DNA from 2 places in the Mixta hanseatica genome. Region 2 is predicted to be linked to the other one. Evidence: predicted binding sites of a transcription regulator. Region 2 holds the regulator's gene; the other holds the start of a gene.
What was found. Region 2 encodes LexA, which represses DNA repair genes until DNA is damaged. Its sites were predicted from a motif close to TNCTGTATGTACATACAGNA; they were not measured.
Positions count from the first base shown of each region.

Region 1: K6958_RS21365 (DNA translocase FtsK 4TM domain-containing protein) is a predicted target of LexA. The motif match lies at 4,110-4,129, and genes of this name have one in related genera.

Region 1 covers NZ_CP082904.1:1,586,986-1,602,881, reverse strand. Annotated here, with positions in the region: gene lolA (outer membrane lipoprotein periplasmic chaperone LolA) at 1-199, opposite strand, end outside; gene K6958_RS21365 (DNA translocase FtsK 4TM domain-containing protein) at 390-4,049, opposite strand; gene lrp (leucine-responsive transcriptional regulator Lrp) at 4,168-4,662, opposite strand; gene K6958_RS07730 (hypothetical protein) at 4,928-5,170, shown strand; gene trxB (thioredoxin-disulfide reductase) at 5,185-6,153, shown strand; gene cydD (heme ABC transporter permease/ATP-binding protein CydD) at 6,299-8,065, shown strand; gene cydC (heme ABC transporter ATP-binding protein/permease CydC) at 8,065-9,795, shown strand; gene aat (leucyl/phenylalanyl-tRNA--protein transferase) at 9,829-10,551, shown strand; gene infA (translation initiation factor IF-1) at 10,856-11,074, shown strand; gene clpA (ATP-dependent Clp protease ATP-binding subunit ClpA) at 11,237-13,513, opposite strand; gene clpS (ATP-dependent Clp protease adapter ClpS) at 13,570-13,890, opposite strand; gene cspD (cold shock-like protein CspD) at 14,213-14,440, shown strand; gene ytfE (iron-sulfur cluster repair protein YtfE) at 14,703-15,368, opposite strand; gene K6958_RS07680 (LysO family transporter) at 15,609-15,896, shown strand, end outside.
Region 2 covers NZ_CP082904.1:3,900,104-3,915,999, reverse strand. Annotated here, with positions in the region: gene ubiA (4-hydroxybenzoate octaprenyltransferase) at 1-200, shown strand, start outside; gene plsB (glycerol-3-phosphate 1-O-acyltransferase PlsB) at 276-2,699, opposite strand; gene K6958_RS18580 (diacylglycerol kinase) at 2,828-3,196, shown strand; gene lexA (transcriptional repressor LexA) at 3,302-3,910, shown strand; gene dinF (MATE family efflux transporter DinF) at 4,012-5,334, shown strand; gene K6958_RS18565 (CsbD family protein) at 5,556-5,768, shown strand; gene zur (zinc uptake transcriptional repressor Zur) at 5,855-6,370, opposite strand; gene K6958_RS18555 (conjugal transfer protein TraF) at 6,872-8,146, shown strand; gene dusA (tRNA dihydrouridine(20/20a) synthase DusA) at 8,507-9,553, shown strand; gene K6958_RS18545 (quinone oxidoreductase) at 9,881-10,864, opposite strand; gene dnaB (replicative DNA helicase) at 10,962-12,368, shown strand; gene K6958_RS18535 (amino acid aminotransferase) at 12,647-13,846, shown strand; gene K6958_RS18530 (secondary thiamine-phosphate synthase enzyme YjbQ) at 13,918-14,334, shown strand; gene K6958_RS18525 (MmcQ/YjbR family DNA-binding protein) at 14,337-14,675, shown strand; gene K6958_RS18520 (NAD(P)-dependent alcohol dehydrogenase) at 14,711-15,775, opposite strand.

The sequences.
Region 1 (15,896 bases), 2.0 Mb from region 2:
GGTTGGGACGTTTTACCCACAGCTCCCCTTCGCCTTCCTGCACATTCGATCCGCTGCTGTCGGTAACCTTCTGGTTAAAGCTGGCGTGGAAGCTGCTGACTTTGTCCAGACGCTGCTGTAATTCACTGGAAGCATCGGCCAGCGCGCTGGCGGAGGTCAACGCTGAAAGTAAACCGCAAGCAAGTACTAATTTTTTCATGACTACCGATTCCTTTTTAAGTCGTTATATTCCGCATCAGGCGGCCTTATTACAAATTAGACTGACAATTCGCTTCCTGACAGGAGAAAATACTGAAAGCGACGCGGCTCACCGCTTCTGATGCTTAAATAAACAACGGGCCGGTAAAATTCCGGCCCGTCTAACCTTTGACAGCGCAAACCCCATTTTATTACATTTCGTGCGGCGGCGGTGCCAGAACCTCACGGTTACCATTATGCCCAGGCGGAGAGACGATAGCCTGCACTTCCATCTGCTCAATAATACGCGCCGCGCGGTTATAGCCGATACGGAACTGACGCTGAACGCCGGAGATAGAGGCGCGACGTTTTTCCACAACAAACGCCACTGCCTGATCGAACAGCGGATCCAGCTCTTCGTCGCCGCCATCCAGACCCAGACCGCCGCCGTCACCTTCTTCGCCCGCGGTAATGCTTTCAATATACTGCGGTCGACCACGCGCTTTCCAGTCCTGCACGACCGCATGCACTTCCTGATCGCGCACAAAGGCCCCGTGCACACGCACCGGAATCGAAGAGTTGGGCGGCATATAGAGCATATCGCCCATGCCCAACAGCGATTCAGCGCCACCCTGATCAAGAATAGTACGGGAGTCGATTTTGCTGGATACGGTAAAGGCGATACGTGTCGGAATGTTAGCCTTAATCAGGCCGGTAATCACATCAACCGACGGACGCTGCGTCGCCAGCACCAGGTGGATCCCTGCCGCACGCGCCTTCTGGGCCAAACGAGCGATCAGCTCTTCCACTTTTTTGCCTACCGCCATCATCAGATCGGCAAACTCATCGACCATAACTACGATATACGGCAGTTTCTCCAGAGTCGGGGGCAGCGTATCCATACTGTCGCCCGGCTTCCAGAATGGATCCGGGATAGGACGTCCCATCGCTTCCGCCTGTTCGATTTTCTCGTTGTAGCCCGCCAGATTACGTACGCCGAGCGCCGACATTAATTTATAACGGCGCTCCATCTCGCCAACGCTCCAGCGCAGCGCGTTCGCCGCATCTTTCATGTCGGTGACCACTTCCGTCAGCAGATGTGGAATCCCTTCATAAACGGAGAGCTCCAACATTTTCGGATCGATCATAATAAAGCGCACCTGCTCCGGCGTCGCTTTATACAGCATGCTGATGATCATCGCGTTCACGCCGACCGATTTACCGGAACCGGTAGTACCCGCAACCAGCAGGTGAGGCATTTTGGCCAGATCGGCCACCACCGGCTGACCCGCGATATCTTTCCCCAGCACCACCGAAAGCGGCGACGGATTATCACGGAAGCTGGCGCAGTCGAGCACCTCACGCAGGTAAACGGTCTGGCGATGCTTATTCGGCAGCTCAAGGCCGACATAAGGTTTACCAGGGATCACCTCAACCACGCGCACTGCCACCGCGGAAAGCGAACGGGCCAGATCGCGTGACAAATTAGAGATACGCGCGGCCTTTACGCCCGGGGCTAAATCCAGCTCGAAACGGGTAATAACCGGGCCAGGCGAAATGCCGACGACTTCCGCTTTAACCCGATAATCCGCCAGACGCGCCTCAACCAGACGGGCAGTCTGCTCCAGCGCAAACATATCAACCGGCTCCTCTTCCGCAGGCGGCGAGGTCAGCAGATCGAGCGTCGGCAACGGCGTTGTCGGTTTATAGGTTGGCTGTTCATGTCGCATCAGGAACGGATGAATCAGGCTATCCGCCAGTGATTCGTTGCTTTCAGGCTGTGGCGCGGCTTCGGCCGCCGCCGGCGTAAAGGCGGACGATGCGCTGTTTTGCCATTGAGTCGCAGGCGGCTCGGCGGCGCGTTGAACCGGCTCGACAGGCTGCAGCATCTGCGGCGCTGGGACATCCGTCGGCTGAGCGGCATAGCGCGGCTCTGGCGTCGGCTGCTGCCACTGCGGTTCCGTTACCGGCATGTCCGGCTCAGGCGTAGCGGCAATGGTAAACAGCGGCTCGCTGGGGCCCTCATCGATCAGATCTTCCATCGGCGAGAAATCAAAGGCGGCAGCAGGATCGAGGGTAAAGGCTGGAACATCACGCGGCGGCGTGACGGCCTCCTGCGGATGAACCTCAGCCACTGGCGCCGTGCTCGGCTGCGGCTGATGCTGCCAGGTGACATCGGGCTGCGTGGGCTGAACATAACGCTGCTGAACCTGAGTAGCCTGCTGATGAACGTCAGGCGCCGCAGGCGTCACCGCTTCATCCGGCTGATAGCGCTGTTCCGCGGGCGTAGCTTGCGATGCGTCCGGTGCCGCCGCTTCAACATGCGCGTAGCGCTGCTGCTGCTGCTGCGCGAACTGTTGCGCCAGTGCCGCCTGCTCCTGCTGTTGGGCATGTTCATCTTCTTCAACGGCATAATCAGCGCCATAGCGCGCCTGCTGCTGCGCCATAAAAGCATCGCGTAACTGATTTTCGTCTTCGACAGTGGACTGTTCATCATCAGGCTGAGGCGCAGCCTGCTGCTGTGCTTCCTGCTTAGCTTTCTCTTCCGCCAGGCGTTGAGACGGCAGCTTAATGCCCCAGGACGCGAGTTCACGGCGCGTAGGCAACTTAACCGGTTTCGGACGCGGCAGTTCAGGCCCGATGCCCTGTTTAATCTGCGGATTAATCTCTTCAGGCACGCTGGCCGGCATAAAGGGAGCGCCGCCGGTTTGCGCAGCGGTTGCGGCGGCAGTGACGGCTGCGGCAGCGCCCGGCGCTGACGAGGAGGTTGTCGCCTCTTGCCAGTTACCCATTTGCGGGCCGTCATCCTCTTCTGCCGGTGTGAAAGCAACACTGGATTGCGGCGGCATTTCAAAGCGGTAAAGCGGCGGTGTGGCGCTCTCGGTTTGGGCGGCGGCAGGAGAAGCGGCCAGCGCGGCTGTGCTATCGCCTGTCGGCGCATTGTTCCGCTGCTCTGTTGGCTTCGGCGCGCCAGTTGCCTGCGGCGCGGCGGCAGGCGCGGCTAACGACTGAGCGGCCGCCTGAGGTTGCACAGGCGCCGAGGCAGCGGTAGGCTGAGCGGCCGCGGCGCTGGCGACAACTGGCGTTTTAGCCAACAGAGGATCGACTTCCGCCTTTTCTACGTCATCTTCAACGGTCTGTAGCTTACGCGGCGGCGCCAGCAGAATATCATCGTCCTCATCATCCAGCTGAACCGCCCGTTTAATGGTGGGCGCCGGATGTTCGTCATCCTCTTCGTACCAGGCTTCGTCAGCGCGCGAGCGGTTGCTGGCAAAGGTCAGCACGCCCATTACCACCGCGCCGATTTTCTCGGCGATGGTCAGCCAGGACCAACCGGTATACAGGGTTAATCCCGCCGCCCACAGACACAGCAAAGCCAGCGTCCCGCCAGCACCGCTCAGCCAGGGCGCCATCGCGTTACTGACCAGGCTGCCGATAACGCCGCCAGAGGCGAAATACCAGATATCATCAGCGTTCAGCGCGGCGAGGCCACAAGTGGTCACCACCAGCGCCAGCACGCCGATCAGCCGCAGGCCGACGGCGAAATAGTCAATGTAATCCTGGCGATCGCGCTGGCGGAAGGTTATCCAGCACAGGCCGAGGATCACTGGCGGAATGGCGTACGCCATCACGCCAAAAATAAACAGTAACGTATCGGCCAGCCAGGCGCCGACATTGCCGCCCAGATTATGGATGGGTTCATGCCAGGCGGTCTGAGACCAACTGGGATCGGAAGGATTAAAACTAACCAGCGCCACCATCAAATAGACAGCGAATAGCGCGACAAGGATCAGCAACGCTTCGAGCAGACGGCGACCACTACTAAGCGGCTTAAGGGACACTTCTTTATCTTCTGTATATTCCTGGCTCAAGAGAACTCTCCAGGTACCTGTAAACTATGAAGGAAACAGCGCCGGGCTAACCGACGCTGTGCCTGTATGAATTCACAGGAGTGTATCGAATACCACCAGGTTTTGCACCTGTCCTGTGTTATCGCGTCTTAATAACCAACCGGTTACTCTGTTTGACTTCTTCCATCACCACATAAGTGCGCGTATCGTTAACGCCTGGCAGGCGCAGCAAGGTTTCGCCCAGCAGTTTACGGTAGGCGGACATGTCAGGCACACGCGTTTTCAGCAGGTAGTCAAAATCACCGGAAACGAGGTGACACTCTTGAGTTTCCTCAAGTTTTTGCACAGCGGCGTTAAATTGTTCAAACACATCAGGCGCACCGCGATTCAGAGTAATCTCAACGAAGACCAGCAGCGACGCATCAAGATAGTGAGGATTGAGCAACGCGGTATAGCCAAGAATAAAGCCCTGACGTTCCAGGCGGCGTACGCGTTCAAGGCACGGCGTGGGCGATAAGCCAACGCGTTTTGAAAGCTCCACGTTAGAAATACGACCATCCTTCTGCAGCTCATTCAGGATATTTCTGTCGATTCTGTCGAGGTCTTTTCCGGGGCGTTTTTTATTGTCTACCATTATTATTGTCTCTCTTCATTCCTTCCCTTTACCTGCCATACCCTGAACAAAATCACTGTGCAGGGTCTTTCGTCAGTGAAGACATAGAGCCTGTTGCTATTGCAGCGCCCATCCGCATGACGCATGCTGTCTGTCCACACCATGCGTCATTACGAATGACAGACTGAGTTTATTCGGCGTTGTACGCAAAAGCTGGTACGAAACTCTGTTTACATAGCCCAAATATTCTCTGCTTCCCACAATGTTTTCGCAAAAGCGCAGGCGATTGTCAAAGCAAAACATTGAAAATCAGGAGAACATGCCAGCCCTTAGCGGGCATCGCCATTTTTCACCGGTTATTTTGCGCGTTTTGCCTGCAATTTATTTTCTACGGGCGTTTTTCAGCGCCCTTGTTCCGCCTGCTCCCGCGCTATCGGTAAAACCTGTTGCATCAATTGCTAACAAAAGCGCAGAACGCTTTTTTTGCGGCGTTAAATTCCCTACAATCTTGCTCCATGTTGCCAGTTAACTAATGAGGATCTCATGGGCACGGCCAAACACAGTAAATTGCTTATTCTGGGCTCTGGTCCGGCGGGCTATACCGCAGCCGTCTACGCTGCACGCGCTAACCTGAATCCGGTAATGATTACCGGCCTGGAAAAAGGCGGCCAGCTAACTACCACTACCGACGTTGAGAACTGGCCTGGCGATCCTAACGATCTAACTGGTCCGCTGCTAATGGAACGCATGCATGAACATGCGGTGAAATTTAATACCGAGATCATTTTCGATCATATCCATACGGTCGATTTGCAAAACCGTCCGTTCCGTCTGGTGGGCGATAGCGGCGAATATACTGCCGACGCCTTGATCATCGCGACCGGCGCTTCCGCTCGCTACCTGGGCCTGCCTTCTGAAGAGGCGTTCAAAGGTAAAGGCGTTTCCGCCTGCGCAACCTGTGACGGTTTCTTTTATCGTAAGCAGAAAGTTGCCGTGGTCGGCGGCGGCAATACGGCCGTTGAAGAGGCGCTTTACCTGTCGAATATCGCTTCTGAAGTTCACTTGATTCACCGTCGCGATACCTTCCGCGCCGAGAAAATCCTGATCAATCGTCTGATGGAAAAAGTCAGCAGCGGCAATATTGTGCTGCATACCGAACGCGAGCTGGATGAGGTGCTGGGCGACCAGATGGGCGTGACCGGCGTACGTCTGCGCGGCACGCAGAACAGCGAGCTGACGGAAGAGCTGGACGTAGCGGGTCTGTTTATCGCTATCGGCCACAGCCCGAACACCGCTATTTTCGCCGGTCAGCTGGAACTGGAAAATGGCTACATCAAAGTGCAGTCAGGTTTGCAGGGTAACGCCACCCAAACCAGCATCCCGGGCGTGTTTGCCGCCGGCGACGTAATGGATCATACCTATCGTCAGGCGATCACTTCCGCCGGTACCGGCTGTATGGCCGCGTTGGATGCGGAACGCTATTTAGACGGCCTGGTTAAAAACGATAAGTAACTTGTTAATTAACTGATCTTATTTTTCTGAGGCGACAGTTCAACTGTCGCCTTTTTTCTTTCTGCCATGCTACATTGCCTGCGCCTCTACTGGCAGATCCCCTGGCGATATCGGCCAGCCTGTTTTTCTTGTGAAACGGCCCCGGATGGAAAAGAAACGTCAACACCAACTCACACGCTGGCTGCGTCAGCAACGCCTGTACGCCCGCCCCTGGACCACCCTTTCGACGCTGCTGGGCGTGATCAGCGCCCTGTTGATTATTGCGCAGGCATGGCTGTTGGCTACCCTGATGCACCAGCTGATCAGCGAGCAGCAGCCGCGCGATCGGTGGCTCTCGTCAATGGGCCTGCTGCTGCTCTGTTTTATGGCGCGCGCCCTGCTCAGCTGGCTGCGCGAACAGGCGGGCTATCGGGCGGGAGAACAGATACGGCGCACCCTGCGCAAACAGGTGCTTGACCGTTTACAGCAGCTTGGCCCCGCCTGGATTCAGGAAAAGCCCGTCGGCAACTGGGCAAGCCTGCTGCTGGAGCAGATCGAAGAGATGCAGGACTATTATGCTCGCTATCTGCCGCAGATGACCTTATCCGTGCTGATCCCCGGCCTGATTCTGTTGGTAGTATTTCCGGTAAACTGGGCCGCCGGCTTGATTCTGTTGGCCACGGCCCCGCTTATCCCGCTGTTTATGGCGCTGGTGGGCATGGGCGCCGCCGATGCCAACCGGCGTAATTTTCTGGCGCTGGCGCGGCTGAGCGGCGACTTTCTCGATCGGCTGCGCGGCCTGGATACGCTGCGGCTGTTTCATCGCGGCGCGGCGGAAGCGCGGTCGATCGCTGCCGCCTCGGAGGATTTTCGCCAGCGCACCATGGAAGTGCTCAGGCTAGCCTTTCTGTCGTCGGCGGTGCTGGAATTTTTCGCGTCAATCTCTATCGCCATTGTTGCCGTCTATTTCGGCTTCTCCTATCTGGGCGAGCTCAATTTTGGTCATTATGGCACCCAGGTGACGCTTTTCGCTGGCTTCCTGGCGTTAATTCTGGCGCCGGAATTCTTTCAGCCGCTGCGCGATCTCGGCGCCTTTTATCATGCCAAAGCCCAGGCGATAGGCGCGGCCGATGCGCTGGAGACTTTCCTCTCCTCGCCGCAACCGGCGGCGGCAGAAGATAAACCGGCGCCCTCACCCGATCTGCCGTTGCAGATTGAGGCCAGCGAATTAAAAATTATGGCGCCGAACGGCGTCCTGCTCGCGGGGCCGCTCGATTTTACTTTATCGCCAGGCCAGCGGGTAGCGTTAGTGGGCCAAAGCGGCGCAGGAAAAAGTTCGCTCATCAATGTGCTGCTGGGCTTTTTGCCCTATCAGGGCTCGTTACGAATCAACGGTCATGAGCTGCGCGATCTACAACGTCGCGGCTGGCATCAGCAGGTTGCCTGGGTAGGGCAAAATCCGCATCTGCCGGCGCGCTCGGTGCGCGAAAATATTCTTAATGGCCAGCAGGTTTCTGCGGCGCGTTTACAGGACGTTCTCGCATTAGCCGGCGTCGATGAGTTTATTTCCCAACTGCCGCAGGGGCTGGATAGCGAAACGGGCGATTGGGCTATGGGCTTGTCGGTGGGCCAGGCACAGCGCATTGCCGTGGCGCGGGCGTTGCTAAAACCCTGTCAGCTGCTCCTGCTGGATGAACCAGGCGCCAGCCTGGATGCACGCAGTGAACAGCATGTGATGCGGGCGCTGCTGGCCGCATCGCAGCAACAAACCACGTTGTTGGTAACGCACCAGTTGAATGAGCTGGGGCAGTGGGATGAAATCTGGGTGATGCGCGCAGGCCAGATTATTCAACGCGGCAGCTGGCAACAGCTTACCTGTCAGCCGGGGCCGTTCGCCACCCTGCTGACCCATCGTCAGGGAGATATCGCCTGATGGCCAAACTACGACCTTTTCTGCGTCTCTATCGCCGTCATAGCTGGCGTCTGCTTATCGGCGTGATACTGGCTATTGTTACGCTGCTGGCCAGCACGGGACTGCTAACGCTCTCTGGCTGGTTTCTGGCGGCCTCCTCGTTGGCAGGCAGCGCCGGGCTTTACAGCTTTAACTATATGCTGCCTGCGGCGGGCGTGCGCGGCGCGGCGATTATTCGCACTGTCGCCCGCTATTTTGAACGCCTGGTCAGTCATGACGGGACGTTTCGCGTACTGCAACATCTGCGCGTATTTACCTTTAGCCGCCTGCTGCCGCTCGCGCCCGCCGGGCTTAGCCATCTGCGTCAGGGCGATTTACTGAACCGTTTTGTTGCCGATGTCGATACGCTCGATCATCTCTATTTACGGGTTATTTCGCCGCTCTGCGGCGCGCTGGTGGCGATCGTAGTGGTCACTCTGGGATTGTGCTGGCTGGATGTGTCGTTGGCGCTGACGCTGGGCGCCAGTATGCTGCTGACGCTGCTGCTGCTTCCGCCGCTGTTTTATCGCGCCGGGCGACCATCCGGCGAAATTATTACCGTCGAGCGGGCGCGCTACCGCCTGCAGCTGACCCACTGGCTACAGGCGCAGGCTGAGCTTTCGCTGTATGGCAGCGTTGAAGAGTGGCGTTCACAACTGGATACGGTAGAGCAGCGCTGGCAGCAGGCGCAGCGCAGGCAGGCAAGCCTGACGGGCCTGTCGCAGGCTCTGCTGCTGCTGATTAGCGGTGCGACGGTTACCCTGCTGCTTTGGCTTAGCGCCGGCGGCGTAGGCGACTGGCCGCAGCCCGGCGCGCTCATCGCCCTGCTGGTTTTTTGCAGCCTGGCGGCATTCGAAGCGTTAGCGCCGGTGGGTACCGCGTTCCAGCATCTTGGACAGGTTTTCGCCTCCGCTGAACGCGTCAGTGAGATTATCGAACAAACGCCTGCCGTGCAGTTTCCAGCCGGGCAACGCGCTGATATTCCTGCTCCCGGGACGCTGGCGTTAAAAGCGGTCACCTTTTCTTATCCGGACGCGGTTTCCCCTGCCCTGCAGCGCCTGACGCTCACGGTTAACGTCGGCGAAACCGTTGCGCTGCTCGGCCCGACCGGCTGCGGCAAAAGCACATTGCTACAGCTGCTGACGCGCGCATGGGATACGCAGCATGGCGAGATCTGGCTGCAGGGCATGCCGCTGCGCCAGTGGAGTGAACCTGCTTTGCGCGCGACGATTAGCGTAGTCAGTCAGCGGGTGCATCTGTTTAACCAGACGCTGCGCGATAATTTATTGCTGGCCGCGCCGGGCAGCAGCGATGAAGCCCTGAGCGTGATGTTGGCGCAGGTGGGACTGGAGAAATTGCTGGCGGGCGAAGGGCTTAACGCCTGGCTGGGTGAAGGCGGCCGTCAGCTTTCCGGCGGTGAATTACGCCGTCTGGCAATTGCCCGGGCGCTGCTGCACAATGGACCAATCATGCTGCTTGATGAACCGACCGAAGGTCTGGATGCGGAGACGGAACAGCATATTCTCGCCCTGCTGGCGCGGGTTACCGCCGACAAAACGGTGATCATGGTGACGCATCGTCTGCAGGGGCTGGATAAGGTCGATCGGATCTACGTGATGGATCAGGGAGAAATTATCGAGCAGGGAACGCATGCGGAATTAATCACAAAAGGCGGACGCTACTGGCATTTTCAGCAGCGGTTTACGCTATAGTCATAGCTTCTGAGACTGCGGGGCTTTCGAAAGATGCGACTGATTCAGCTGTCACGCGAATCGCTTAACTTTCCGCCGCCGGAAATGGCGCTGCGTGAACCTAATGGTCTGCTGGCGATGGGCGGCGACCTGAGCCCTGCACGTCTGCTAAATGCCTATTATCGCGGCATTTTCCCCTGGTTTTCGCCGGGGGATCCTATTTTGTGGTGGTCGCCCGATCCGCGTGCGGTCCTCCTGCCCGATGGCTTTCATTGCAGCCGCAGCATGAAGCGGTTTCACCGCCGCTCGCCCTATCGCGTGACCATGAATCGCGCTTTTGCTGAGGTGATCGAAGGCTGCGCCAGCGATCGTGACGAAGGCACCTGGATCACCCCGGAGGTTAAGCGCGCCTGGTGGCGACTGTACGATCTGGGTCATGCGCATTCGATCGAAGTCTGGCGCGATCAGGAGCTGGTCGGGGGAATGTATGGTCTGGCGCTGGGGCAGATTTTTTGCGGCGAGTCGATGTTCAGCCGCAGCGAAAACGCGTCGAAAACCGCGCTGCTGGTGTTCTGCCAACACTTTGCCCGACATGGCGGGCAGCTGATTGACTGTCAGGTGCTTAACCCGCATACCGCATCGCTCGGCGCCAAAGAAATTGCCCGTGTCGATTATTTACTGGCGCTAAGCCGCCTGGCTACCGCCTCGGTGAGCGAAACTTGCTGGGTGACCGATACGCTTTTTTCCCCCGAGCCGATGTTTTACACGCAACGGTGAGGAATAGTGGTATAATAGGAAAGTTTGGTATGTCGTCCGTCTATTGCGTAAGCGCATCGGAATTACCAGGCTGGGAATCACCACGCATCTTCAGAACTGTTTCTGGCTGTGGCCGGTTAACAGATTCTTAGCCGCTATTCCCCCTCGCTAACGTCACTGTCATCAGACGACGAAAGTTATGCCTGTATGCTGCGCTACAGGTGCATGCGGGCGTTGGTATAATAACCAACAATTCTTTACATAATTCGTGGAATTCGGCATTATCTTGCCGATTCAAAACTTGGAAGTCCACCCAGAGGATTCGATGGCCAAAGAAGACAATATTGAAATGCAGGGTACCGTACTTGATACGTTACCTAACACCATGTTCCGCGTGGAATTAGAAAACGGACACGTGGTTACCGCTCATATCTCCGGTAAAATGCGCAAAAACTACATCCGCATCCTGACGGGCGACAAAGTCACTGTTGAGCTGACCCCGTACGACCTGAGCAAAGGCCGCATTGTCTTCCGTAGTCGTTAATAAGGTTGTGCGTTAATGAGAAGATTAACGCCTGACTAATAATAAAGGCCAGATTATCTGGCCTTTTGCTTTTGTACTGCCATAAGGCGTACCTGGCTGTTAACGATGCCCAGATAAAAAAAGGCCGGATTTCTCCGGCCTTGTGCTTTTCTGACGGGCTGCTTAGTGTACCGTACCTTCCGTTTTGCGCTTCTCGGCGCTGACGAAATGATAGGCAAGCTGGTTTTTCTCTTTATCCAGCGTGACCGACACCGATCCGCCATCCACCAGCGAACCAAATAGCAGTTCGTTGGCTAACGGTTTTTTCAGGTTTTCCTGCACGGTACGCGCCATCGGACGTGCGCCCATCGCTTTGTCATACCCTTTTTCCGCCAGCCATTCACGCGCTTCGTCGCTGACTTCCAGTGACACGCCTTTCGCATCCAGCTGGGCCTGCAATTCCACGATGAATTTATCCACCACCTGATGAATAACCTCAGCGGAAAGATGACCGAACCAGATAATATTATCAAGGCGGTTACGGAACTCCGGCGTAAAGATCTTTTTGATCTCTTCCATCGCATCGGTGCTGTTATCCTGATGGATCAGACCAATAGATTTACGCTCGGTTTCACGCACGCCGGCGTTGGTGGTCATCACCAGCACCACGTTGCGGAAGTCCGCCTTGCGGCCGTTGTTATCGGTCAGCATGCCGTTATCCATCACCTGCAGCAGCAGGTTAAAGACATCCGGGTGCGCTTTCTCGATCTCATCCAGCAGCACAACCGCATGCGGATGCTTGATCACCGCATCGGTCAGCAAACCGCCCTGGTCAAAACCAACGTAGCCCGGAGGCGCACCAATTAGCCGGCTTACGGTGTGACGTTCCATATACTCGGACATATCAAAACGCAGCAGCTCAATGCCCAGCGCCTTCGCCAGCTGTACCGTCACCTCGGTTTTACCTACCCCGGTCGGGCCGGCAAACAGGAAAGATCCCACCGGCTTACGCTCATGTCCCAGACCGGCGCGGCTCATTTTGATTGCTTCGGTTAAGGCTTCAATTGCATTATCCTGACCGAATACCAGCATTTTCAGGCGTTCGCCGAGGTTTTTCAGCGTATCGCGATCGGTAGCGGAAACGCTTTTTTCCGGAATACGGGCGATACGCGCCACTACCGACTCGATATCCGCCACGTTAACGGTTTTCTTGCGCTTGCTGACCGGCATTAACCGGCTACGGGCGCCCGCTTCATCAATGACGTCAATCGCCTTATCAGGCAGATGACGATCGTTGATATATTTCACCGCCAGCTCAACCGCGGCGCGTACGGCCTTCGCGGTGTAGCGTACATCGTGATGCGCTTCATACTTCGGCTTCAGTCCGTTAAGGATCTGTACCGTTTCATCGACGCTCGGCTCAGTAATATCGATTTTCTGGAAACGGCGCGCCAGCGCACGATCCTTTTCAAAGATATTGCTGAATTCCTGATAGGTGGTGGACCCCATCACGCGGATGCGCCCACTCGACAGCAACGGTTTGATCAGATTAGCCGCATCGACCTGGCCGCCGGAAGCCGCGCCCGCGCCGATAATGGTATGGATCTCATCAATAAACAGAATACTGTTCTCATCCTGCTCCAGCTGTTTTAACAGCGCCTTGAAACGCTTTTCAAAGTCGCCACGGTACTTGGTGCCGGCCAGCAGCGAACCAATATCCAGTGAATAGATGGTGCAGTCTTTAATGATTTCCGGCACGTCGCCCTGCACAATGCGCCAGGCGAGACCTTCAGCGATAGCGGTTTTACCGACGCCTGATTCCCCCACCAGCAGCGGGTTATTTTTACGGCGACGGCATAGCACCTGAACGGTACGCTCCAGCTCTTTGTCGCGGCCGATCAGCGGATCGATCCCGCCAACGCGAGCAAGCTGGTTAAGATTGGTGGTGAAGTTTTCCATACGTTCCTCCCCGCCTGCTTGCTCTTCATTAATTTGATTTTCCGGCCCCTGCGACTGGCCCGGTTCATCTTTACGCGTACCGTGAGAAATGAAGTTCACCACATCAAGTCGGCTAACTTCATGCTTGCGCAGCAGATAAGCCGCCTGCGACTCCTGCTCGCTAAAAATAGCCACCAGCACGTTTGCGCCAGACACTTCGCTGCGTCCGGACGACTGAACGTGGAAAACCGCACGCTGCAACACACGCTGGAAGCTGAGCGTCGGTTGCGTATCGCGTTCTTCTTCCGTTACCGGCAGCACCGGCGTGGTTTGTTCGATGAAGGCTTCGAGCTCTTGCCGCAGAGCCACTATATCCACCGTACAGGCTTCCAGTGCCTCTCTGGCCGACGGGTTGCTGAGCAAAGCCAGCAACAGATGCTCGACGGTCATAAATTCATGACGGTGCTCACGCGCTCTGGCGAAAGCCATGTTTAAACTGAGTTCCAGTTCTTGATTGAGCATTAGGCACCTCCCCCAATTATCGCCCTACGGTTCATGCCGGAATAGCACAATGCCGATCAGGCTTTTTCCAGCGTACACAGCAACGGATGCTCATGTTCTTTCGCGTAGCGATTCACCAGCGCCACTTTGGTTTCCGCCACTTCGGCAGTAAAGACGCCGCAAATCGCTTTGCCCTGATAATGCACTTTGAGCATCAGTTGCGTTGCACGCTCAATATCATAAGAAAAGAACTTTTGCAGAACGTCAATAACAAATTCCATAGGAGTGTAATCGTCATTGTTGAGTATAACTTTATACATCGAAGGCGGCTTGAGACCTTCGCGCAGTTTCTCTTCTGCAAGATGTTCAAAGTTAAGCCAGTCGTTAGTGTTTCCCATAATGTTCCGTCGATTCTGTGTTGCGCACTGGCACGAAAGCCGCATGCCATATTAACAGTGTAACACGCGCGCCATCCGGCTTCGCGCGGGTGAAAAATATCCGTTGGGCTACAGGCGCGACCGCTATCACAAATTTGGCAATAGCGTTAACTACCTCAAAGTTTAGCGATTTTATCAATGCCTGAACCGGCCGATGGCTTGACGCTTACCCTTGTTTCTCTACATTCTACAAGCACAAGCTGATGGAGTTTTAAACAACTCTATACGGCTTCCACTACCTCACCTACCCAGTATAAAAACGTCTTGCGAGGGAACCAGAAGTATGGAGAAGGGTACAGTTAAATGGTTCAACAACGCCAAAGGATTCGGTTTTATCTGCCCGATCGGCGGCGGCGATGATATCTTTGCCCACTATTCCTCAATCCAAATGGAGGGATACAGGACGCTCAAGGCCGGACAACAGGTGCAGTTTGATGTTCATCAAGGCCCGAAAGGCAATCATGCCAGCCTCATTGTTCCGGTGGAAGCGGCCGAAGGCATACACGCCTGAACCCGTGTTAACACATTCTGTACAACCCGACTAAAAAATGCCAGCGACGGATGCTGGCATTTTTATTAAACATGTTGGTTACCTTTAACAGGTGGGGCTGACCTGCGGTTTTTCAACCTTGCGCGTTATTCTTAATGATTGCGACGTGATGATTAGCGCTCTCATCGTCGCGCCAGGCTAAGAATAAAGGCTGTACGATTTTTGGCTAAACCATTTGTGCCGCGCCGCATTAACCCGCTGTCGCGCCTGATTTTTTAGTTTGTTACTCGCCGCGCAGCGCGCGCGGAAACAGCAGGTTATTTTCCAAATGGATGTGCTGCATTAGGTCTTTAATAAACTGTTCAGTGCCGCTATACAGGGCGCGCCAGGTAGTACAGGCGCCTTCCGGCGGGGTAAGATCATTAGTCAAAGACTTAATCACTTCCAGCTGCTCGCCCGCTTCATTATGTTCAAATTCCATTACCGCGATTGGATTACCGGCATGTGCCCCCATTCCCTGCTCAATCATCGGAAACAGCACGCGTTCTTCTTTCATCATATGATCGCTGAGATGTTGCCAGACCGCCTGCAGAACATTGGCCAGCCCGCGCGGACAGGCCGGTTTTGCGCCATGCACGCGCTCAACCTTTTCGGCCATCATAATCAGGTCGGGCAGCTGCTGACGATGCACGTTATGATAGCGTTCAATAATATGGCTAATCAGCGCAGGAAGCGGCGCGTTACGCCAGTCCTGCTCCCCGCTTTCCTGCTGTGTTAACCGCTGCAACGCCGCTTCAAGCTGGTCAATATCCAGATTGCGTTTGGCCGCCATTTTTTCCAGCGTCTGTTTACCTCCGCAGCAGAAATCGAGATTGTATTGATGGAACAGCTCGGTTGCGCCGGGGATAGCGATAGCCAGCTCACCTAAAGAGAGATTACGTAAAGACATTGCTTTTACCTTTTGCTGAAATTATAAGATGCATTTTAAATGCACCTTTAAGCGCAAGCCATACAATTTTGCGCAGCGCAGATAAAAACCGCTCTTATGGAAAAATAGCGGCGTAAACTCTTTGCTGATAAAAGAGGTGTTCGCTAAGCGCTAACAATAAGTTGCACCTCAGGCTTTACGCTTTTCTCTTTTTTGGTTAGCGTGAGGTTCTTTAAATTAACTTATGGATTTTACAGGGATATGTATTCAGGACTGCTGATCATTCTTTTGCCGTTGGTTATCGGTTATTTGCTGCCGCTTAAATCCCCCGCTCTGCGACGGCTGGTCAACCGCCTGCTGAGCTGGATGGTCTATGTCATCCTCTTCTTTATGGGCATCAGCCTGGCGTTTCTGGATAATCTGGCGGCTAACCTGCTGGCTATTCTACATATCGCCAGCGTCAGCGTAATTGCTATTCTGGCCTGTAACCTGCTGGCGCTGCGCCTGCTGGAAAAGCGGCGCCCGTGGCGCCATCATCACCAGCAGGAG
Region 2 (15,896 bases):
TCGTAGGTCAGCGCATGAACCTGGACGGTGCGTTTTACTGGTCGCTGCTGCTGGCCGCCGCGCTGTTTGTACATCAGCAGAAACTGATCGCTGAACGCCAGCGCGAACGCTGTTTTCAGGCCTTCCTCAATAATAACTATGTGGGACTGGTGATCTTTATCGGTATCGTTCTGAATATGCCGCCGTTCAGCCAGTGGTAGCCAACCTGGCTGCAAACAGCACTAATAAAAAGCGGGCGCCACTGGCGCCCGCTCTGTTTTATGCGTCAGCCCGTTTTAAGCAGGCGTAACGGCATTTTCAATGGTCTGGCGCACATCGCTGGTAATCAACTCTGCCAGCATATGATAGGTATTCTGCGTCTGTTCCAGCGCAGCATCGCCGGTATCGCTGATATAGCCTTCATCGCGTAGCGTCAGCACCAGCGTGGAGAACACCGCCTTGTCGAAAAACTCCGGCGCGTTAATGCCGTGCAGCACCGACAGACGCTGAGCCAGCGTGCGGCTCTCTTTCTCCAGCGAACCGCGGTTAATCGCAGGATTAGCGCTAAGAATAGAGAAGGTGATGGCATAGCGCTGCAGCGTTTCACGCATACCCGCAGCCAGCAGTTGCAACGTACGGAAACGTACCGCATTCAGGCGCATCACATCATTTTCGATGACGATCAGCTGCTGACGCGCCAGCTCGGCCACCAGCTGTTGCAGCAGCTGCGGCAGTTCTTCTTTCTCCCAACGCAGGAACAGCTCGCTTTTCAGCAGTGGGTAAAGCACAGAGACCTGACGCAGCAGCTCGGCGGCGGAGATTTCGCGATGCTGCTGCACAATAGCGGCAATCAGCGACGGCATCACCAGCATGTGATGCACATTATTGCGATAGTAAGTCATCAGCACCGCCTGTTCGCGCGGCAGGATAATGATATCGCCAATGTTGTCTTTTTCCGTCTCGAACTTGTTCATGTTCAGCGCGTGTTCCAGCAGCGCTTCCGCCGTCATATCCGGCACGGTCGCATCTGGCGAATAGGGCACATGCCGCAGCAGATCGAGATAGCACTCCAGCTGCTCGATCAGCTGTTCACGGGTCAGGGAACGCTGACGTGAAGCAAGCAGCGCGGTAACGCACAGGTTCATGGCGTTGGCGGCCCCGGCGTTATTAATGCGCACCATAATCTGCTGAGCGATATCGTTCACCGCTGGCGTCAGCCATTGCGGACGCTGCGCCACGATCGGATCGATCGAATCACGCCACTCCGGCACTTGCTTGTTCAGGTAGTTAACCAGCGGCAGCGGCTCGCCAAAGTTTACGTAGCCCTGACCAAGGTTGCGCAGCTTGCTCAGGCCACGCAGCATTTGCATAAAGCCTTCTTTCTCTTTAGCCGCGCCGCGCAGCTCTTTCGCGTAGGTGCCTACTTCCATCACGTGTTCATAGCCGATATAAACCGGCACCACAGTAATCGGACGGTTGCCGCCGCGCAGCATCGCCTGAATCGTCATCGCCAGCGTACCGGTTTTCGGATCGAGCAGACGACCGGTGCGTGATCGCCCGCCTTCAACAAAATATTCAACCGAGTATCCACGGCTGAACAGCTCGCCGAGATATTCGCGGAATACCGTAGAGTAAAGCTTGTTGCCCTTAAAGGTACGGCGAATAAAGAACGCGCCGAGACGACGGAAAATCGGTCCGGCCGGCCAGAAGTTAAGGTTGATGCCCGCCGCGATATGCGGCGGCACCAGACCCTGATGATAAAGTACGTAGGAGAGCAGCAGGTAATCCATATGGCTGCGATGGCAGGGCACGTAAACCAGCCCGTGGCCATCCAGCGCCAACTGACGAATGCGTTCGCCGCCGCTGACGTTAATGCCCTGATAGATTTTGCTCCATGTCCAGCCGATCACGCGGTCGGTAAGACGAATCATCTCATAGGAAAAATCTGCGGCGATCTCTTCCATCAGCTCGATGGCGTTCTGCTGCGCTTTCTCCTGAGAGATTTTCTTGCTGCGCGCCTCGTCTTCTACCGCTTTGGCGATCGCTTTCGACTGCAGCAGTTTATTAAACAGATCGTGGCGCACCGGCAGACGCGGGCCTACCGCGGCCAGACGCTGACGGGCAAAATGAATACGCGCCACACGCGCCAGCTTCTGCGCAATGGTTTTATCCGTGCCGTGCTCCGTCGCCATACGACGCAGAGAAACCATCGGCGAGAAACGCACAAAGCTATCGCGCCCCAGCCACAGTACGGCAAAAAACTTCTGTACGCCGTTCAGTTCGCGTAGATGAGGGGTTTGTTCGCCCTGCACCTCACGCCCCGGCGCACGGCCGAACATCACCGAAACCGGTACCATCTGTACATCGAGATCGGGGTTGTTACGGTGCAAATCGAGGTAGTCGTGGAACAGCTTCACGGATTCCTGATTCGGCACGAAATAGGGGAAAACGCGCGGCCCGTCATGAATAAAGACGTGACGCGGCAGCAGGGCGCCGTCTATCTCCAGCGGCTCCAGTGGATCGGGCAGATCGTGCAGACGGCACTGGGTGCGCAGCGCAAGGAGATCGGCCTTTGAATCATAAGGCAATACATACATAATGGGGCGCGAGGTATCGAGTCCCAGTTCCGCTACCGGATCGCCCGGAATCGCCTTACTCTTAACTAAAAATGTAAGTGGTAAATTCAGTAACTTATAATAAAGTTTACGCCAACCTGACATAGACAACATGAAGCCTCTTGTTAGCAAAGCGCCGCAAGCATACCAGAAAGCGCATTGAAGATCTGTGGTGTTGCATTTAGTGCTGCACCCTGACATTGACGTTAAACATTGCAAAGGGTTCCCTGTAGATGGCAAATAACGTAACGGGCCTGATCCGCATCATTAAAGCAGCCGGATATTCGTGGAAAGGCCTGCGGGCAGCCTGGCAACATGAAGCGGCATTTCGCCAGGAAGCGATACTGACGCTGGCAGCGGTGATTATCGCCTGCTGGCTTGACGTCGATGCCATAACGCGCGTTTTGCTTATTGGCTCCGTGTTTCTCATTATTATCGTCGAGATCCTTAACAGCGCTATCGAAGCGGTGGTGGACCGCATCGGCAGCGAGTTTCATCCGCTGGCCGGCCGTGCCAAAGATATGGGTTCTGCGGCGGTGCTGCTCAGCATCATACTGGCCCTTTTTGTTTGGGTAACCCTGTTATGGCCTTATTTACGATAAAGTTTCCATAATAGATAAAGAGTTGTTTTTTACACAGCTTCCGGTTTCCATTCCACTAATACCTGTATATACTCACAGCGACTGTATAAACAACCAGGGGGCGGGATGAAAACCTTAACGGCTCGGCAGCAGCAGGTTTATGACCTGATTCGCGATCACATTAATCAGACAGGTATGCCGCCAACGCGCGCGGAAATCGCCGCCCAGTTAGGCTTTCGCTCCCCTAACGCCGCAGAGGAACACCTGAAAGCCCTGGCGCGTAAAGGCGTCATTGAAATGGTGTCCGGCGCTTCACGCGGTATCCGCCTGATGGCGGAAGAAGAAAACGGTCTGCCGTTGATTGGTCGTGTCGCCGCCGGCGAACCGTTGCTGGCGCAGGAGCATATTGAAAGCCGTTTCCAGGTCGACCCTAACCTGTTCAAACCCCACGCTGACTTTCTGCTGCGCGTTAGCGGTATGTCGATGAAAGATATCGGCATTGTAGATGGCGACCTGCTGGCGGTGCATAAAACGCAGGATGTGCGTAACGGCCAGGTGGTCGTAGCACGCATTGATGATGAAGTCACTGTTAAACGCCTGAAGCGTCAGGGCAATACCGTGCAGCTGCTGCCGGAAAACCATGATTTCCAGCCGATTGTCGTCGATCTGCAGCAGCAGACGCTGACTATCGAAGGTCTGGCCGTTGGCGTTATTCGTAACGGCGACTGGCTGTAATGACTCTGTGGCGGCCTGCTGGCCGCCGCTCGCTTCCCCTTTAGCTTTTGTTCCGGCGATAACCGCTGTGGCCTGTCGCCATATTTTTTCTGCGGATTGCCATGCACTTCTTCTCTGCGACCGATAAACACCTCTGGCGGCTGGCGCTGCCTATGATCCTCTCAAACATTACCGTACCGCTGCTGGGCCTGGTAGATACTGCCGTTATTGGCCATCTTGATAGCCCTGTCTATCTTGGCGGCGTAGCCGTAGGCACCACCGCGACCAGCTTTCTTTTTATGCTGCTGCTTTTCTTGCGCATGAGCACTACCGGGCTGACCGCACAGGCGTTCGGCGCGGGAGATAAACCAGCGCTGGCTCGCGCGTTGATGCAACCTTTAGCGATTGCGGTTATCGCCGGTATCGCCTTTATTCTGTTGCGGGGGCCGTTAAGCGCTTTGGCTGCGCAGGTTGTCGGCGGCAGTCCGGCAGTGCTGGAGCAGGCGCAGCGTTTTATTGCTATACGCTGGCTCAGCGCGCCTGCCTCGCTGGCTAATCTGGTCATCCTCGGCTGGCTGTTGGGCGTGCAGTATGCGCGGGCGCCGGTTATCCTGCTGATTGTCGGTAATCTGGTCAATATCCTGCTCGATTTATGGTTTGTTATTGGCCTTGGCTGGGGCGTGACTGGCGCGGCGGCGGCGACCGCCATCGCTGGGACGGTTTCGTTGCTGGTGGGGCTGGTTTTAGTCTGGCATGTGCTGCGCCTGCGGCAGATCAGCTTTGCGCACCTTAAAGAGGGATTGAAGGGCGATGTGCGGCGGTTGCTGCGTTTAAACCGCGATATCATGCTACGTTCGCTGCTGTTGCAGCTGTGCTTTGCCTCGATCACGATTTTAGGGGCGCGCATGGGCAGCGAGATTGTGGCGGTAAATGCCGTGCTGCTGATGTTTCTTACCTTTACCGCCTATGCGCTGGATGGCTTTGCCTATGCGGTTGAGGCGGTTTCGGGCGAAGCCTTCGGCGCACGCGATAACAGCAAGCTACGGCGTGTATGGCTTGCCGCCTGCCGCCAGGCGGGGCTGGTCGCGCTGCTGTTTGCCTTAGGATATGCGCAGTGGGGAAGGGAGATTGTCGCTATGTTGACCTCTTTGCCGCAGCTGCAGGCGCTGGCGAATCACTACCTGCCGTGGCAGATGCTGTTACCCGTGGTGGGCGTTTGGTGTTATTTACTGGATGGCATGTTTATTGGCGCCACGCGCGGACGTGAAATGCGCAACAGTATGGCATTGGCGGCGCTGGGCTTCGGCCTGACGTTATTAACCGTGCCGCTATTGGGCAATCACGGGCTATGGCTGGCTATCAGCGTTTTCTTACTGCTGCGTGGATTGACACTGGGATGGGTATGGCATCGTTATCAGCGGCGTGGCGATTGGTTCACGCTTTGACACATTTTATACGGCTACGCTTATTCACTGAATTCGCTGGTTTTTCAGCATAGCCGACACTTTTTACGCCGCTTTATTAGTTCATATCTCTATGTTTTTAAGCAAAACCACCGGTTTCTACTATTATTAAAAGTGTAAGACACAGGGAAACAGCGTTCTTACGGTAACGCAATTTCGCTGTTAGCCAAAAGCTGTTAACACCTAAGGTAGAGGACAAAATTATGAACAGAGACGAAGCCGGCGGTAACTGGAAACAGTTTAAAGGTAAAATGAAGGAAAAATGGGGCAAGCTGACCGATGACGATATGACCGTCATTGAAGGTAAACGCGATCAGCTGGTCGGTAAAATTCAGGAACGCTACGGCTATGCCAAAGATGAAGCGGAAAAAGAAGTGAGCGATTGGGAAACGAATAACCGCGATTATCGCTGGTAAGCGCATTTTCAGGGTAAGGCTCCTGCCCAGGCACAAGGAACGTGCCGCTCATTTATTTCTCCCGCCTGACTTTTTTCCCCGATTCGCTATCGCCCACGTTTTTTATCCATGATGCTGTGATCGTGCGTACAGTTTTCCGGATGCTGACAGTTTTCCACATCTTTACAGCCAGCACACAGCCCATGCGCCTCTATCACGCTATTACGCAATGAGAATCCGCTCTGCTGAGAAAGCAGCTGGAGAACGGTTTCCACACCCTGCGCATGCTCTTCACTGACGGTGCCGCATCGATCGCAAATCAACATCGCCGAAGTATGCTGCGGCTCTTCGAAATGATGACATACTACGTAGCTGTTATTCGATTCAACGCGATGAATAAAACCCTGCTCCAGCAAAAAATCGAGCGCGCGATAAATGGTCGGCGGTTTGGCCTGCGGCTCAGAGACGCGTAACAGATCGAGCAGGTCATAAGCGCTAATTGCTGTATTCTGTTCAGCCATCAGACGCAGCACCTCCAGACGCTGTGGCGTCAGGCGCACGTTGCGTTGCAGACAGATTTTTTCAGCCTGCGACAAAATCTGTTGTGAAGGCGATACGCTCATAATCTTTCTCCGGGCGATTGAAATGTTATGTTATCACACGCCCGTTATCAGACAAAATGATTGCTAAATCGCCACTATGCTGAGTAACCCGCTCTATCACCGCTAAATACAGATTTTTTCCCAATGCCGCTGAAAAAAGTCGCCTAACGTGCGTTAAATTACCGAAAAACGGCAAATTTCCATCGGCCCTGAAACTTAATGGCCTTTTTATTATCATGCCGATAGCGTCACTAAATCGTTTAGGCCCATAAATAAGCACGGTTCCTGTTTGCAGTAAAAAAAAGATCCAGCTAATGTTCAATCAGGCTTAATAACCGCAGAAAAGCTAAACTGCCAAAAATCATAAAAAACGTTAAGCTGCGGGTTGCTTATAAAAGCAGCAATCCGCTGATAAGCCGGGGAAAAAGGCCTGAGTTCAGGTTAATAAAACAGGCAATTACTGGTCATCATTCACTCAGTGATTTCCTTCTTACTTTCAGCTTATTTGGATGGCGTCTGATAATGGCAAAGAAAAACATTCATTTTTTGAAGCTTTCTCCTGCGGCAGCGTTAATGCCGTTAATCTTTACTTCTTTTTCTTCCCTGGCGGCCGGCAGCTACTTTGATGCACGTAATGATGCGATGGGCGGCACAGGCGTAGCCTCATCCAACTATACTACCGCGCCATTATCTAACCCGGCGCTGCTGACCAAAGGCCGTGCGGAAGATAATGTCAGCGTGATCCTGCCCTCTGTCGGCGTACAGCTCAGCGATAAAGACAATATGGTTGATAAGATCGATGATGTGACTGATACCGTCGATCGTTATCAGGATGTCTTCAATAACTTCGACCCACAGGATTTGTTGACCAATCCTGCCGGTGCGCTTGATATGATTGGCAACGTACGCTCCGCCGCCGGCGATTTAGCTAATCAGCTGCGCGATCTGCGCGGTAACAAGGCCAATGGTTCTGCTGGCGCTGCAATTGTCGTTGCGGTGCCGAATGAAACACTGCCGTTTGCGTTTGTGGCAAAAGCCTACGGTACGGCGCATCTGCAAACCGACGTGGCGCAAAGCGATATCGATTATCTTGATGCCGTAGCCAGGGGGCCGCTCCTTCCTGTGCCGGGCGATCAGTATCGGTTGCGCTCCAGCGCTACCGGCGTGGCGGCGATTGTGGCCGATTACGGTATTGCGGTCGCGCATGAGTTTAAGATTGGTGAACAGGCGGTCTCGGTAGGTATTACGCCAAAGCTGCAGCAGACTCGCCTGTATAACTATCGCGCCTCGGTTTATAACTTCGATAAAGATAAGGTCACCGACAGCGAGTATCGCACCAACGATACCGGCTTTAACCTTGATGCGGGCCTCTCTACCGACGTGGGTGAGAACTGGACCTTTGGTCTGAGCGCGCAAAACCTGATCTCACGCGATATTGAAACGAAAGAGGTGAATGGCTATCGCGATACTTACCAGATTCGTCCGCTGGTGACTGCTGGCGCGGCCTGGCACACCGAAAAGCTGACTGCCAGCCTGGATGTGGATGCCACCCGTACTAAACGCTTTAAATCGCAGGATGATAGCCAGTACGCGGGCGTCGGTGTGGAATATCGCGTTCTTGACTGGTTGCAGCTGCGCGGCGGCTATCACGCTGATATGAAATCTAACGATAGCAACGTTGTTAGCGCCGGTTTTGGCATTTCACCGTTTAACAACCGTGTTCATCTTGATCTGGCGGGCTCAGTCGGGGAAGACGAAACCTGGGGCGCGATGGCGCAGCTGGGCTTCTCTTTCTGATAAAACCACAAGCTGCGCCGGAAACGGCACGCTTTACCTGGCGGGACCACCGTTCTTTTACTGCGGTCCTGCTTCCGCCTGGCTGATGTTATGAGGCCGGGGCAGAGTACTTCAGCACGCAGTGAAACAGCCCGATTCATCGAACTGCCAGGGTATCAGATCAATACTACTTTCAGGCTGCCCGGCGTCCGGCGCGGCTTTCCTGTGCGACGTTCCCTGACGCCCTCAGTACAGCGATAGCGCTATACGTCCTCTACGCGCCTGGCCCAGCGCTATGTTATAATAGGCCATCTTTTATGCTGCTCTTTCCTCCGTTCCTGCCGCAGGCTGGCAGAGAACCGAAACATCAAAAGTTAAAAAATGTCTCAAAACTCAGAATTATCAACGGCCCAGCACGACGGCGCCGCTAAAAATAGCGCGACTTTTTCTTCTCAGCGCTTTTCCATCGCGCCTATGCTCGACTGGACCGATCGCCACTGCCGCTATTTTCATCGTCAGCTAACGCGCAATACACTGCTTTATACCGAAATGGTCACTACCGGTGCCATTATTCATGGCAAAGGCGATTATCTGGCCTATAACGAGGCGGAACATCCGGTTGCCCTGCAGCTGGGCGGCAGCGATCCGGTGGCACTGGCGCAGTGCGCGCAGCTGGCGCAGGCGCGTGGCTACGATGAGATCAACCTGAATGTCGGCTGCCCGTCCGACCGCGTACAGAATGGGCGTTTCGGCGCCTGCCTGATGGGCGAAGCGGCGCTGGTGGCGGATTGCATCAAGGCGATGCGCGATGTGGTTTCTATCCCGGTCACGGTGAAAACGCGCATCGGTATCGACGATCAAGACAGCTATGAATTCCTGTGTGATTTTATCGGTACGGTAGCTCAGCAGGGCGGCTGCGATACCTTTATTATTCATGCGCGTAAAGCCTGGCTTTCCGGCCTTAGCCCGAAGGAAAACCGTGAGATCCCGCCGCTGGACTACCCGCGCGTTTATCAGTTGAAGCGTGATTTTCCCCAGTTGACGATGGCGATCAACGGCGGAGTAAAAACGCTGGAGGAGGCGCAGGAACACCTTCGTCATCTGGACGGCGTTATGATGGGGCGAGAGGCCTACCAGAACCCTGGCCTGCTGGCGCAGGTGGATCGCGTGCTGTTTGGCAGCGCCGCGCCAGATGCCGATCCGGTTGCCGTGGTGCGTGCCATGTACCCGTATATCGAGCAAGAACTGGCGCAGGGAACTTACCTCGGCCATGTCACGCGTCATATGCTGGGTCTGTTCCAGGGCATTCCCGGAGCGCGGCAGTGGCGTCGTTATTTAAGCGAAAACGCGCATAAGCCGGGCGCCGGAATTGAGGTGGTAGAAAAAGCGCTATCGTTGGTCGCAGATAAGATGACGACAGGCGCTTGATTTGTTTCGATTATGTTAAAACCCGTACGGCTGCCGTACGGGTTTTTTTATTGCCTGTTAACGTTAAGCCGCGATAAGAAAACCTTCTCAGGATATTTATCAAGGAGTTAGGTAGACAAATTCAGTCAAGATGAGGCATGGATCACAGAGTAAAGTTTTGCTTTGCCATTTTTCGCAATTAAACATATTTTTTACTTATGAATTCTGCGAGACTCTTTCTCGTTGAGTCGAAATAATTTATCGCCGCTGTACCCTACAACAGCGCGAACTAAAAAAAGCAAAAGGGCTTCCTGCGGGAAGCCCTTATTGTTTTGTACGGCGGCGGCCTCAGGGGATCAACAGGCTGGACCCATGCGTTGCGCGGCTTTCCAGCTGCGTATGGGCGCGCTGCGCCTCGCGTAACGGAAAACGTTGGTTCTCCGGGACTTCCACCTTAATCGCACCGCTGGCAATCATTGAAAAGAGATCGTTACTGGCGCGCTGCAGTTCATCCCGCGTCGTGATATAGCCATTGAGCGAAGGGCGTGTCAGGTAAAGCGAGCCTTTCTGGTTAAGAATCGCCAGATTAACCCCGGTCACCGGGCCGGAGGCGTTGCCGAAGCTCACCATCAGGCCGCGCCGTTGTAAGCACTCAAGCGAGGCTTCCCAGGTCGCCTTGCCCACCGAATCATACACCACGCGGACTTTCTTCCCGTCGGTCAGCTCGCTGACGCGCTGCGCAATATCCTCTTCACGATAGTTGATGGTCGCCCAGGCGCCGCGATCTTTGGCCAGCTGCGCTTTTTCCGCCGAGCCTACCGTGCCGATTAAATGCGCGCCGAGCGCCTTCGCCCACTGACAGGCGATCAGGCCTACGCCGCCCGCTGCGGCGTGAAATAAAAAGATCTCATCCGGCTGCACTTCATAAGTTTGGCGCAGCAGGTAATGCACGGTAAGCCCTTTCAAAAACGAGGCGGCCGCCTGTTCAAAAGAGATGGCATCAGGCAGCAGCGCGACCTTATCCTGATGCACATGATGGATTTCACTGTAGGCGCCCAGCGGGGATTGTGCATACACCACGCGATCGCCGGGTTTTATCGCCGTCACCTTGCTGCCGACCTTGACCACCACGCCGGCGGCCTCGGTGCCGATTCCGGAAGGCAGTTCAGGCACGGGATACAGCCCGGAGCGCACGTAAGTATCGATATAGTTGATGCCGATAGCTTTGTTTTCTACCTGTACCTCGTTTTCCGCGGGATCGGAGGGGTTAAAGTCAACCCATTGCAGCGTTTCCGGGCCGCCATATTCGGCGATTTGAATACGTTTTGCCATTACCACTCCTGTCGGTTTTCCAGTTACGACATGACGTCAAGCAGGCGAAAAACGGGTATACTTGCGCGTCACTCACATATTCGGTATTGCATTCACTATGGCAGGAAATAAACCCACCAACAAATCCAACGAGGTTCGCGATCGCCAGGTAGAAGGGTTGAAATTACCGCCCCATTCGCTGGAAGCGGAACAGTCGGTGCTGGGCGGGTTGATGCTGGACAACGAGCGCTGGGATAACGTCTCAGAGCGCGTGGTGGCCGAAGACTTCTACAGTCGCCCTCATCGTCTGATATTCAGTGAAATGCAGCGTCTGCTGGAAGCCAGCCAGCCCATCGACCTGATTACGCTTTCCGATTCGCTGGAACAGCGCGGCGAGCTGGATATGGTAGGCGGCTTTGCCTACCTGGCCGAGCTGTCAAAAAATACCCCCAGCGCGGCGAACATCAACGCCTACGCCGATATCGTGCGCGAGCGCGCGGTGGTACGCGAGATGATCGCGGTAGCGAACCAGATCGCCGATGCCGGTTACGATCCGCAAGGACGCAGTAGCGAAGATCTGCTGGATTTTGCCGAATCAAACGTCTTTAAAATCGCCGAGCAGCGCGCCAATAAAGATGAAGGCCCGAAAAACATTGAGCAAATCCTTGAAGCGACGGTTTCACGTATCGAGTCGCTTTATCAGAAGCCGCATGACGGCGTAACCGGCGTTGATACCGGCTATCAGGATCTCAATAAAAAAACCGCCGGCCTACAGGGTTCGGACTTGATTATCGTGGCGGCGCGTCCGTCGATGGGTAAAACCACTTTCGCGATGAACCTGTGCGAAAATGCCGCGATGCTGCATGAAAAACCGGTCCTGATTTTTAGTCTGGAGATGCCTAGCGAGCAGATTATGATGCGTATGCTGGCGTCGCTGTCACGCGTGGATCAGACGCGTATTCGTACTGGTCAGCTGGATGATGAAGACTGGGCGCGGATTTCCGGCACCATGGGCGTGCTGCTGGAGAAAAAGAACATCTATATCGATGACTCTTCCGGCCTGACGCCGACGGAAGTGCGCTCACGCGCGCGGCGCATTTTCCGTGAAAATAACGGATTAAGCCTTATCATGATCGACTACCTGCAGCTGATGCGCGTACCGTCGCTTTCCGATAACCGTACGCTGGAGATCGCTGAGATTTCCCGCTCGCTGAAGGCGCTGGCAAAAGAACTGAATGTGCCGGTGGTGGCGCTGTCGCAGCTTAACCGCTCGCTGGAGCAGCGTGCCGATAAACGTCCGGTAAACTCCGATCTGCGTGAATCCGGCTCGATCGAGCAGGATGCCGACCTGATCATGTTTATTTATCGTGACGAGGTGTATCACGAAAACAGCGATCTGAAAGGGATCGCCGAGATCATCATCGGTAAGCAGCGTAATGGCCCAATCGGTACGGTGCGTTTGACCTTTAACGGTCAGTGGTCGCGTTTCGACAATTATGCCGGGCCGCAATACGACGACGAATAACGCGCGTCTTTTGCGCATCCCCGCCAGAGATTGAAAAATTCTGTTGGACATTTGCCGCTTAACTGCGCTTATCTGTAACGATTAATGCATTAAGAGCGGCAAACCTTCCCCGCTATTCCAGACAGGCATGTCGCCCGCCGACGTCAGGCCTACTTATTGAATCTGTTTTATATGACATTGTAGGTAACGCTAAAGACGACCGATTATTATGATAAATCCCGGTCCCGGCGTTATGAGATTTGATCTGATAAACGACACTATCACTATGGAGATTTACCGTGTTTCAGAAAGTTGATGCCTACGCTGGCGATCCGATTCTTACATTAATGGAGACCTTCAGGCAGGATCCGCGCCCGCATAAGGTTAACCTGAGCATTGGCCTCTATTACAACGAGCAGGGCATTATCCCGCAGCTGCAGGCGGTAGCCGAAGCGGAAGCGCGCCTGAATGCCCAGCCGCAGCAGGCATCACTCTATCTGCCGATGGACGGGCTGGTCAGCTACCGCCAGGCGATTGCCCCTCTGCTGTTTGGCGCGCAGCACGCGGCGCTGCAGGCAAAACGCATCGCGACGATTCAAACCGTGGGCGGCTCCGGCGCGCTGAAAGTCGGGGCTGATTTCCTGAAGCGCTATTTTCCGCAGTCACAGGTGTGGGTAAGCGATCCGACCTGGGAAAACCATGTGGCGATCTTTGCGGGTGCCGGTTTTGAGGTACATACCTATCCCTGGTATGACGCGCAAACGCATGGGGTTAAGTTCGATGATTTCCTGGCCACGCTGAAGACGCTTCCTGCTCAGAGCGTAGTACTGCTGCATCCCTGCTGCCATAACCCAACCGGCGCCGATCTGACGGACGCGCAGTGGGATCGCGTAGTGGAAGTGCTGCAGGCGCAGCAGCTCATTCCTTTCCTTGATATTGCCTATCAGGGCTTCGGTGCCGGTATGGAAGAGGATGCGTACGCTATCCGCGCCATCGCCGCCGCCGGTATTTCTGCGCTTGTCAGCAACTCTTTTTCAAAAATCTTCTCGCTGTATGGCGAGCGCGTCGGTGGGCTATCGGTCGTCTGTGCGGATGCGGAAGAGGCGGCGCGCGTTCAGGGGCAACTGAAAGCCACGGTGCGTCGTAACTACTCTTCACCGCCAAACTTTGGCGCTCAGGTTGTGGCCTGCGTACTGAATGATGATGCGCTGAAGGCCAACTGGCTGGCAGAAGTGGAGGCGATGCGCCTGCGGATTCTGGATATGCGCCAGGCACTGGTTACCGCCCTCAGCGCCGCGCTGCCGGGCAAGAATTTTGACTACCTGCTGAAACAGCGCGGTATGTTCAGCTACACCGGACTGAGCGCCCAACAGGTCGATCGCCTGCGTGAAGAATTTGGTATTTACCTGATTCACAGCGGACGTATGTGCGTAGCGGGCCTGAATGGCAACAACGTTCATCAGGTCGCGGAAGCCTTCGCGGCAGTAAATAATTTTTAATCTTTGCAGGTTTACCTTTGCGCCACATGCTGCACACTTAACGAAGTCTTTTAAAAAAGGAGTGTGGCGTTATGTGGCATCAACAGACCCTGGCGCTGGGCGCGAAAGCGCGCGGCTTTCACCTGGTTACCGATGAAATTGTTGAGCAATTGCCGGTGCTACGTGAAATTAATACCGGGCTGCTGCATCTGTTGCTACAGCATACCTCCGCGTCTCTGACGTTAAATGAGAATTGCGATCCCACGGTGCGCAGCGATATGGAGCAGCACTTTATGCGTCACGTGCCGGAAAGCGCGCCTTATCAGCATGACTACGAAGGCGCGGATGATATGCCGGCGCATATTAAATCTTCATTGCTTGGCGTTTCGCTACTGCTGCCGGTTAACCGCGGGCGTCTGGTGTTAGGCACATGGCAGGGGATCTGGCTGGGAGAGCATCGCATACACGGCGGTTCACGCCGCATTATCGCCACGCTGCAAGGAGAGTAACAATGAATACTTCAGATCTGTTGTCATACTGCATGAGTAAAGAAGGGGCGGAACAGCGCGTTCACAATGACTGGAAGGCAACGCAAATTCAGTCGGACGGCGTGCTATTCGCCATGGTGCATGAGTCAGAAGGGCGGCCAGCCGTATCGTTGAAAACCTCTCCGGCGCTGGCTGATTTGCTGCGCCAACAGCATGCCGACGTTTTTCCCAGCGCTCATTTAAATAAATCCCACTGGAGCACGCTTTATCTGGATGGCGGCCTGAAAGATTCGCAGATTTACTATCTGGTCGATGCGTCGCTACAGCAGGCGCTGGCGACCAAAGCGGCGGGTCATCACTAAACTGTCGCTGCGGACAAGCCGCAGCGACAGGGCTGTTATGCGGCAGATTCCTGACGCAGCGTATCAATATCGATAACAAAGCGATATTTCACATCGCTTTTCAGCATGCGTTCATAGGCTTCGTTAATCTGATTCATGGCGATCAGCTCAATATCGGAAGTGATATTGTGCTTACCGCAGAAGTCGAGCATCTCCTGGGTTTCGGCAATGCCGCCGATCAGCGAACCGGCCACGCTGCGACGTTTGAAAATCAGATCGAATACGTGCGGCGACGGATGATCGTTTTCCGGGGCGCCGACCAGCGTCATGTTACCATCGCGCTTCAGCAGGTTGATAAACGGGTTGAGATCGTGCTGAGCCGCGACGGTATTCAGGATAAAGTCAAAGCTGTTGGTGTGCTGCGCCATCTGCTGCGGATCTTTAGAAACCACCACTTCATCGGCGCCCAGGCGTTTGCCATCTTCAATTTTCGAAGGGGAAGTGGTAAACAGTACCACATGCGCGCCCATGGCATGCGCCAGTTTCACGCCCATATGACCCAGGCCGCCCAGGCCAACGATACCCACTTTTTTGCCCGGGCCGACGTTCCAGTGACGCAGCGGCGAGTAAGTGGTAATACCTGCGCACAGCAGCGGCGCCACGCCTGCCGGGTCGAGGTTTTCCGGTACGCGCAGCACAAAATCTTCATGCACCACAATGCTGGTGGAGTAGCCGCCGTAGGTCACTTCCTGCGTTTCGCGATCCTGACCGTTATAGGTCGGCACCATACCGTTTTCGCAATACTGCTCCAGGCCTTCCTGGCAGCTGGGGCAGGTGCGACAGGAATCGACCATACAGCCAACGCCTACCAGAGCGCCTACTTTATATTTTTGCGTATGGCCGCCGACGGCGGTTACGCGTCCGACAATTTCATGGCCGGGTACCACCGGGAACAGGGTGTTATTCCATTCATCGCGAGCCTGATGCAGGTCGGAATGGCAAACGCCGCAAAATAACACTTCAATTTGTACATCATGTGCGCGCAATTCACGCGGCTTATAGTCAAAAGGCGCGAGTTTGGATTTCGCATCCTGGGCAGCATAAGCGTGCGTAATATTCATGGTGTCTCCTGTGATTGAAGCCGTTGTGAAGCGAGAGGAAAAGCATTCCGCTCCGGTTAAACCGGGCGCTCAGCACCTGAGTGCGAGTAAGAGCTAATAAGCATAACAGCGTGTGGAAGAG